3 regions of the Paenibacillus sp. GD4 genome follow, and region 3 is predicted to be linked to each of the others. Evidence: riboswitches for the same ligand, from Rfam matches in the RefSeq annotation. Region 3 holds a riboswitch; each other region holds the start of a gene.
What was found. A riboswitch is a leader RNA that binds a small molecule or an ion and turns the genes downstream of it on or off. The one in region 3 is predicted to bind cyclic di-GMP.

Region 1 (3,280 bases), 3.6 Mb from region 3:
GGCACCTGAACCGGTCCGTCTCCGGCCGGAGGGGCAGGCTTCGGCTCGGGAGCGGGCTTCGGCTGTTCTTGCACCGGGTTCTCCTGAACCGGTGGCGTAGCTTGCGTGACGGCGGGCTTTCTCTCGTCTGAAGCAAGCATTTTCCCTACGGTCTCGAACAGTAAAGCAAATACGCCGATAAAAACGACAAGTCCGATCACGCCGGCCGTAAGGCCGATCCACATTTTTTTACCGAAAAAGGAGCTCCAGCCCCTCTTCCTGACGGGTTCCTCTTCTTCGTATTCTTCCGTTTCTTCTACTGACGCGACCTCCGGGTCACCTGTGCCGGACAAGGCGTCCTGGAGACTGCGTATCCAGGCGGCCAGCGAGGTTTGCTCCTGCATGGTGCGCTGGGCCGCCTGGACCAGAATGCTCCGGGCCGATTCCTGTACTCCGAGCTCCGCCAATGCCGCGGCAAGGCGAACCCGGAAAGGTTCGGGGTTCTCCGGGACATGGGAGGATCTGGTAACCAGCTGGAAAAACAATCGGCAAAGCTCCTTCGCGGGGCGCTCCTTTGCCGTTCCCTTATCCCATGAGTGAATGATGTTCAATTTGCCGTCATGCCGGAGCCATAAATTTTCCGCCCGTAAGGAAAAATCCAACGGGCGCCGCTCCAGCACGTCCTGAAGGTCGTGTCCCAGCTCGACCAGCAGCTTGACGATCTGCTCGAAGGAAAGTGTATGATGCTCGATCAACCGGATCAGCGGTTCTCCCTTCTCGTAGGGCAGAATGATGGATACCTGCTCAGCGGTAACCTCCGCATCCAGAACATGCAGCAGGGAAGGCCAGGCCGTATGCCCGCCTTTGCCCAATTCCTCTATATACTCCTGTGCCGGGTAGCTGCCGCTAAGCTTGACGATGAACACGAGAACCTGGCGGCTCAGCGCGAGGTCCCGTCCCTTGTACAGATGCCCGTTATGCAGCGCAATCAAGGGCTCCTGCAGCTCGTAACGAGTCCATCGTTTCTCCATAGTGTAGACCTCCCGTGGATAGTTTCTTTTCATACTATTCGAAGCAACGGGCGATTTTTACGGAATCTTTGTGAAACAATTTTAAACATTTTGCAATTATCGGGTGAGGCTGTGAGCGTTGAACCGCTCTAAGCTGTGAACTATATTATATTTCCATTATATTACAAGGGGTCAATAGGGCTTCAAGCCTTGTTTTCCCATGGGAAATGATGCATCGTTTCGACTATTTTCGATCGGTACCCACTCAAACTATAATAGAGTCACGAAATGATTTAAGTTAACCTCTCACGATAATGGCAAAGCCGGCGAAAGCCGGTGACGCAAAGCTACAGGGGCTTCGGTTGATCGTTCAACCATGCTCGCCAGCTGCCGAAGGATCTAGGGAACCCGGGATAACCCTCTTTCTTCAACGGCTGGTAAGGAGAGGGTTCTTTTCTTTTCCATTCCAAACCCAAAGACACGGAGGTTATCACAGCATGAAGAAGCAGCTTGCATCCTTATTGGTCTTACTCTTTATTGTACTTTCCTTAGGTTCCGCTGTACAAGCGGAGGAAACGGTTCCCACTAAGGCACAAGCCGTAGCCGGCGTAAGCTTCCGGGACCAGCCGAGCACCTCAAGCCAGGTCATGCGTTATTTGAAGACAGGAGAGGTCGTTACCGTTCTTGATGTGGTAAATCCCTATTGGTACCGGATTCAGGATCAGCAGGGGACTATGGGCTATGTCAGCTCCAGCTCGAAGTACATAACGTTGATCAGCAATGCAAAAATTATTTATGGGGTCAATTTCCGGACCGGTCCTTCCACCGAAGCGTCCAAAATCCGGATGCTGTCTACAGGCGAGGAGGTTCTCGTTCTGGAGAAAATCAATGACAGCTGGTATAAGGCAAAGGATAAAAACGGCGTGGTCGGCTACCTCAGCAGCAGCAGCAAGTATATTACAGCAAATTTCTCGGTAACGGCCGTTGTGCTGCCTCTTCAGGAGCGAATTGAAAGTATCATACAAGCGGCTTCCGCTTACACCGGGACACCCTATGAGTTCGGTTCGGAGCGGTTCGATACGGCGACGTTCGATTGCTCCGATTTGGTGCAGCAAGCCTTTTGGGATGCTACCCGGACGGTTGTGCCGGGAGATTCCCGGGCCCAGGGCGATTACGTAAAGCAGGGCGCCGTTACTTCCGATTGGCGGCAGCTGAAGCGTGGTGATCTGATGTTCTTCATGTCCTATAACGGCTCAAGCGCATCCGATTACAGCGGCATTGACAAAACTGCCGAGACGATTACTCACGTAGCGATCTACTTGGGCGACGGAATGATGCTTCATACCTACTCACCTGAATCCGGCGGGGTTCGGACCGATTCGATCGCTGGACGTCACTGGGAATATCGGTTCCTATTCGGCGGGAGTGCAACCAACTAATGGATATCGTTTAGCGGGGTCCTTCGGGATCTCGCTATTTCCTTTTTATGCGAAGTTAGAAAAAAGATATTGACACTGCATGGGATACTGAACTATACTGAGCACAATAAAACACAGTAAACACATTGGAATTATAGTTAATATGTGTCTACCGGTTCACCGGAGGCTTCGCTTATCTTGCATCCTATTGAAGGAGCAGGTAAGAGGAGTCTCCTTTTTTTATCCCTTCTGAGTTGATCGTTGGGAATCCGTTCAAACATGTAAAGGAGAGTGAAATGTTATGACAAACAAGTCTCAGCAAGTGGAGTTCGGCTGGTTCATACCGACGACAGGCGACGGCAAATATATCGGGGTGAAGCCGGAAAGGGAATCTACCGCAGAGTACATGATTCAAGTAGCGAAGACGGCGGAGGAAGCAGGCTTTACTTTCGCACTCATCCCCACCGGGGGCTCTTGCATCGATTCTTGGGTAGTCGGCTCCGCCATCGCTGCCCATACCCGGAAGCTTAAGCCGCTTGTCGCATTCCGTCCGGGACTCATCGCGCCCGTCCTGGCGGCTCGCATGGCTGCTTCACTCGATTATATATCGGGAGGCCGGGCATTGGTGAATGTGGTGACGGGCGGCTCGCCGCAGGATCTTATCGCTACCGGAGATCCTCTGGCCCACGATCATGATGCCCGCTACGAACGAACAAGGGAATTTCTTCACATTGTGAAGGAGGTTTGGACGCAATCGAAGAAAAGCTCGGATAGCTTCCTAGCGTCGAATTCTACCTATGGAGGAGCGGAACGCGTACAGTTCCAAGGGAAGTACTTTCAGCTCGAGGACGGGGCGAGCTTGCCCGCACCGAT
Region 2 (3,280 bases), 3.5 Mb from region 3:
GCACCTCATCCACTCTTCCGCAGGAGGTGCACTGAATATGCTGATGATCCTCCATTCTGGCATCATACCTGCTGGCATCGCCGTCCAGCTTCAGCTCACGAACATATCCTTCTTCCGTGAGGAACCGTAAGGAATTATATACAGTCGCGTAGGCAACTTGGAAACCGCGGGTTTTTAAGCGCTCAATGATATCGGCGGCGGTCGGATGGTCGTGGGAATCTGAAATGATGTCCAGAATCATTTTACGCTGTGTAGTAAGAAGACCTTTGCGCGTCATACGGACTCCCCTTTCATTTATTTATACTTAGTTTAAATTTAACTCTAAATGAAGAGGAAGTCAACAGGGTCTTGGAACAAAAAAAGGATTCAGCAGCTCCCTGCACTACCGGCAAGAAACCAACTGAATCCTACGAAACAACCTAAATAATCAACTTGCGCTCGCCAGTAGCCGCTTGCACTCCTCCTCCAAATATCCGAAATCCTTCAAATCCCGTAAGCCTTGAAGGATAGTCATCTTATCATCGCCCGATAGCTCCAGCAGCTCGTCCAAATCAATCTTGGGATGCTTCTCCATAAAGACAAGCAAGCCTTTCGCTGCCCAGCTAAGCCGACTATCACGAAAATCGCCGACAATTTCACGGAATACCTTATGCGGCAAAATCCCCCGTTCTACAAGATTTTGGAGTGCCTGCGTCGTCTCCCTCGAGCTCATCCTGCCAAGGCTCGCAATTTCTTTCATATCGGGTATGGAAGCGGTGGCTTCCTGTATAAAGGTGCTTAGTACGATACAAACCATTTGCTCGTAAATGTCCAAGCCCGGTACCTGCATAATTTCGGAAACAGAAAATTGGCGTGTTCCGCCGGAATGCGCGATCGAATTCAAAGTCCCGGTCCCTCCCATTGGATCATGTTTTCCTTTCCATTGTAAGCGATTCATATGACCGAATTTTGTTCAAATCATGTTCATCTTTTTAAAAATATGAGACCATAGCAAAGGAAATCCATATTATTCCATAAATGACACAAAACCAAGAAACAAATGATTGCAATATTACAACATATTGCTATAATTAGTTGTGAAATCATTACTACAGGAAAAAGGCAAACTTATCGAAAGGTAAGGACGCAAAGCCTCAAGCCTAAAGAGCGACCTCTACGGCGGTTGGGTTGCCAAAGTAATCATATTCCTTTCGTGAATATGCTTGCCTTTTCATGCCCAGGCAAGCTTTTTGGCGTTTCCAGGCTTTGCTTACCAGCTGAGGTGATCCTAATAACATGAACGGTCTCATACACAAAATTTATGATTTCTTGAATCAACTTGGAGACGCTACCATGATCACCGACGTCCATGCCGTTGTCATTAAGGTGAACCCTGCATTTACCCGACTCTACGGCTGGGAGGAGCATGAGATCATTGGGCGAAGAATGCCCATGGTGCCCGAGCGGCATTGGGCCGATACGGAGCTTGTTCATCAATCCCTATTAACCAACGGACAGTTCAACGAGTACGAAACGGTGATGCAGGACAAGCGAGGAACCCTTTTTCCCGTCTCGGTCAATTTATCCGTGCTGCGAGACCCGCAAGGAAAAATCTCAGGCTTCATCTGTATTACCAAAGACTTAAGCGAGAGAGCCCGCATACCCCGAGATCTCGAATTAACAAGGGATGACCTTTGTCTCATGACGGAGCATATGACGGATAGCATACTGGTGCTCGATTTGCGAGGCAATTTCACGTACATCTCCCCAGCCTTAAGCCGAGCCATGGGGGTTTCTTCCGACCAGTCGATTCATGTAAAAGAAATCGTTGATCCCGATGAATATGGGCAAGTGATGGAATGCTATGAAAACATCCTCCGCGACAATAAGCCGCATTCCACCGAAATTCGCATGAAGCATGGCGAAGATTGGCTTGTTTATGATGCGAAGGGCTCGCCTATTCTGGAAGCAACGGGAGAAATCAAGTCCGTTATTTTCATATGCCGGGATATAACGGATCGCAAGAAAGCCGAGCTGGCTTTGCAGGAAGCGGAGGAAAAATATCGCAGCCTTGTGGAGGAGGCATTGGTAGGCGTTTATATGTATCAGGATGAGCGCTTCGTTTACATCAATCCCCGACTGGCCGAGATGTTCGGTTATTCGGTAGCCGAAATGAACCGAATCCATCCCTTGAGCTTATTTGCAGAAAAGTACCGGCCGCTTCTTAGAGAGCAATTGAATAATATAAGCGCCAAGCGCACCAAGGACCTGAATCTGCAAGCGGAAGGCGTCAAAAGGGACGGCTCCGCCATCTTCTTCGAAATGAGCGGGAAAGGAACTTTATATAACGGCAAACCTGCGGCCATAGGTACCGTGCTGGATATATCAGAGAGAAGGCGGGCCGAGAATGCCATACGGGAAAGCGATCGAAGATACCGGAAGCTTCTCGATCTGTCTCCCGAACCGATTCTCGTGCACAGCGGCGGCATCATCGTTTATGTGAACGAAGCGTGCCTCCGGCTGCTCCAAGCCAATCAGCGCTCCGATTTGATCGGTACGCATTTATTTCAATTTTTGCAAGATGAGGATACGCACAAGGCCATGCAACGGCTCGAAACCGCCTTAAGCCTAAAAAGCACTCCGGGTTACATGGAATATCGGCTTGTCTCGCTCGACGGTCAAGAAAGAGAAGTCGAATCTTCAAGTACGATGATCGATGTGGTGCTTGGCATTCCGGTCATTCAGACCGTGCTTAGGGATATTACCGAGCGTAAAAAAACAGAAGAGCTTATTCGCCGTTCAGATAAGCTGTCGGCACTCGGACAAATGGCCGCGGGCATTGCGCACGAAATTCGCAATCCGCTCACTTCTCTGAAGGGTTTCGTCCAGCTGCTTCGTTCCCAGTCCTCGGGGCATCCGGAATATTACGAGATCATGCTCTCCGAGCTGGACCGGATCAATGAAATTGTGACCGAGTTTATGAAAATCGCCAAGCCGCAAACGGCACATTTTGAAAAGAAAAACCTTGTGGAAACCTTGGAGCATATCGTTGCCCTTATGAATTCACAGGCTATTTTACATAATACCGAAATCATCATGTACTCGGAGGGTACGGTCCCTCTCATTTACTGTGATGAGAACCAGTTGAAGCAGGTCTTTATTAATATTTTGAAAAATGCCATTGAAGCCATGCCCCGCGGGGGAACTATCACGGTGTTCATTCGTCCTATTTCGGAAGGCGAAATTGATATTCAGATCACCGACCAGGGCGGCGGCATTCCGGAGTCCTTCTTGGCGAAGC
Region 3 (3,280 bases):
TACTTTCCGTCGGCATCGCGCTGCTGAGTCAAGAAGAAGGGAACTTCCGTATATTCCAGTACAGCCGGCCGCCCCTCCCGCTTGCAAAGAATGCCGACCTTTTCTTCGGGAGAGACCTTGTAAGCCGCCTTGGTGGCGATAGGATGGCTATAATGAGCCGCAACACCGACGAAACGCGGGTCGGCTATCTTAATGATGGCATTGTCTATGTTGTAATAAAACAGCCATTCAACGCCTCGTTTCTTGAGCTCCTGAAGGATCCCGGAACGTTCCAAAGCAAGGAAGGCTTCCCCGTTGCCGCTCGGGGACAGATTCAGCCGGTCCTTCTCGGCGAGCAGTACTTTCCCTTGTTCATCCAAAGCAGGAAGCTCACCCTGTATAAAAAAGAACAGGTCCTTCGGGGAGTAGCCGAAATACCGGTGATTTTCAAAAAAACGCACCGTCTCCTCATGGTTATCCGGGCTGGTCATGATACACCATGGAATCGGGCAGCCGGCCCGTGCTGCCAAATTCAGAAGACGTTCCGCCTGAAGCTGAAATAGGGACTTGCCGGAAGGCAGACCGATGCTGAAGGTGCCTTTCGGTCCCGGATGTCCCAGACGGCTTCCTTGCCCTCCTGCAGCCACGATGGCGGCAACCTTGCCCATCCGCAGCTTGCTCCAGCCAAGCTCCTCGAAGTACCGCTTCTCTTCAGGAGAATAAGTATCCCAAGGATAAGCTTCCATTGGGGAAAGCTCTCCCGGAACGGAAGCTTCCTTCCCCAGGGCTTCCTTTGTCAATCGCTGAAGCCGTGCCCAATCCATGCTTTCGATCTGGTCCAGCAGCATTTTGCGGGAGCCGTCAGACAACTCGTGATAAAACCGCAGGATGTGTTCTTGATCCCTCATAAGAAGCTCATGATAAAGTAAATCGTATCTTGAGTTCATGCGGCAAACCTCCGATAAAGTAAGATAAGGATTATTTTACAGTAATTTAATGAAATGTCATCACCTTCTGCAAGCATGAAAAAAACATTCTTTCTTGTCAATTGGTGTAAAACATATTACAATAGTCCTAGATCAAAAGTCTCCTAAAATTAAATGACACCAACCGATAACGGCAAACCATTCGAAAGGATGGGACGCAAAGCCACAGGCCTAAAGAACGCGTGTTCCACGGCAGCTGGGTTACCGAAGAAGGTAAGGTATTCTCATTTTGAAGCCGCTTCCTGCTTTCGGGGAGCGGTTTTTTCATCATGTCAAGCCAAGGTGGGAAACAATAATGTATCAACGTTACATCTTTACAGTCTTGCTCAGCAGCCTGCTGCTTCTAATTCCGATTCTGCATTTTGCTGATGTTTTTCCTTCAAATCATGTACAGCTGGTTTTTGAGCTTGCGGTTGGAGTGACTGGGGCGGCAGTTGTCATTCGGCTTAGCAAGCGAACAGCAATCATAGAAGAGCATACGCAGCGCTACCAATCGCTGTTCCTACATAATTCGGATGCTGTCTTTATGATGGATTTAAACGGCAGGTTTACGAGTGCCAATAAGGCATGCGAGGTGATTTCCGGTTACTCGTTACATGAATTTCTCAAGTTGACCTATCATCAACTCATTTTACCGGAAGATCTTGAACAGGGAATGACTTATTTCAACGCCAGTCTGCAAGGAGAAAAGTCAACCTACCAGCTGTCGATTCTCAGTAAAACAGGTGTCAGGGTGGAGCTCAGCGTTCGCAATGTGCCTATTTATGTTCATGGCAGGCTTGTAGGCGTTTACGGGATTGCACGAGATATATCCGAGACCGTGAACCTGCAGAAGGAGCGCGATGAGGTTCAGCTCTATTACCAATCACTTTACCGAAACAGTCCGGACGCCATCTTCGCTATCAACCTGAAAGGTCAATTTATCAGCTTCAATCCGGCGGCGGAAGTGATTACCGGTTACAGCAGCAGCGAGATGCTCGGACAATCCTTTCTAACCTTGCTTAAACGGCAGGATGGGTCTGTAATGGAAGAAGCCTTCCGCGAGCTGAGAACGGGCTCTCCTTGTTCCGAGGAAGTCAAGATTGTTCATAAGACGGGAAGAGACGTAACCGTTCAGGTTGTGGCTGTTCCGCTGCAAATCGATAACGTGCTTGCCGGCATGATCGGTATCGGCAAGGATGTTACCGCATATAAGCAGTCATTGGAACGCATCGAATATATGGCCTATTATGATTCCTTGACGGGGCTGCCTAACCGCAGCCGGTTCATTGAAGCTACGGATCAAATGATTATATCTGCGGAAAGCAAGTCTGAGAAAGTAGCGGTGTTTTTTATCGATTTGGACCGGTTTAAGGGGATTAATGACTCTCTCGGTCATCAAGCGGGCGATTTCTTCCTGCAGGAGACGGCCAAAAGACTAAGGGAATCCATTCCGGGATCCGGCATCATCTCACGGTTCGGCGGAGACGAATTTACAGTTGCCCTTCCGGTAACCGATTCGCAAGAGGCAAGTCAAATCGCCGAGCGCATTCGGGAGAACATATCGGAGCCGTATCGCTTTTTGCGGAAATCGTATTATTTGTCTCCAAGCATTGGCATCAGCTTATTCCCGGAGAACGGCGAGCAGACCGTTTCCTTGATCCAGCATGCCGACACGGCGATGTTCTATGTCAAGCAGCAAGGGAGAAATCACTACGAATTTTATAAATCCGAGTATCACACAAAGCTTAGCAAAAAATTACAGATTGAGCAGCTGATGCGCGAAGCATTGCAAAAAGAGGAGTTTGAGCTTCATTACCAGCCGATCGTTCATGCGGCAACCCAGGAGATCGAAGGAGTGGAATGCTTGCTTCGCTGGCACAGCCCCGAGCTGGGGCCTATGTCTCCTTCGGAATTCATTCCGATTGCCGAGGAGTCCGATTTGATAGCGGAGCTGGGTGAATGGGTGCTGCGCAAAGCTTGTCGTCAAGCCAAGCGGTGGCAGCTTATGGGACTGGAGCCGATGAGGATCTCCGTCAACCTATCGATCCGACAGTTTGAGCAGGCGGATTTAATCGATAAGGTGGCCGGAATTTTGAAGGAAACGGGACTGGAGCCGAGATGGCTGGAGCTTGAAATTACGGAATCGATGACTATGGATATCTCGAAGGCTATGACGGTTCTGCAGAAGCTGAAGCTGCTTGGCGTCGCTGTTTCCGTCGATGATTTCGGCACGGGGTATAGCTCGCTTAACTATATTAAGAAGCTTTCGATCGACCGGCTCAAGATTGATCAATCCTTCATTCGAGGCTTGCCTACGAGCGAGGAGGATGCCG

Region 1: it holds a riboswitch for cyclic di-GMP, as region 3 does, so the genes downstream of both, RAC89_RS20785 (C40 family peptidase) here and RAC89_RS03800 (sensor domain-containing protein) in region 3, are expected to answer to the same signal.
Region 2: it holds a riboswitch for cyclic di-GMP, as region 3 does, so the genes downstream of both, RAC89_RS20620 (PAS domain-containing sensor histidine kinase) here and RAC89_RS03800 (sensor domain-containing protein) in region 3, are expected to answer to the same signal.

Annotation. Positions count from the first base shown of each region.
Region 1 is NZ_JAVCYK010000001.1:4,386,301-4,389,580, forward strand. It holds gene RAC89_RS20780 (PASTA domain-containing protein) at 1-1,010, opposite strand, end outside; cyclic di-GMP riboswitch class I at 1,296-1,384, shown strand; gene RAC89_RS20785 (C40 family peptidase) at 1,487-2,428, shown strand; gene RAC89_RS20790 (LLM class flavin-dependent oxidoreductase) at 2,709-3,280, shown strand, end outside.
Region 2 is NZ_JAVCYK010000001.1:4,350,622-4,353,901, reverse strand. It holds gene RAC89_RS20630 (Fur family transcriptional regulator) at 1-277, opposite strand, end outside; gene RAC89_RS20625 (hypothetical protein) at 428-883, opposite strand; cyclic di-GMP riboswitch class I at 1,091-1,175, shown strand; gene RAC89_RS20620 (PAS domain-containing sensor histidine kinase) at 1,276-3,280, shown strand, end outside.
Region 3 is NZ_JAVCYK010000001.1:804,468-807,747, reverse strand. It holds gene RAC89_RS03805 (UDPGP type 1 family protein) at 1-926, opposite strand, end outside; cyclic di-GMP riboswitch class I at 1,088-1,174, shown strand; gene RAC89_RS03800 (sensor domain-containing protein) at 1,261-3,280, shown strand, end outside.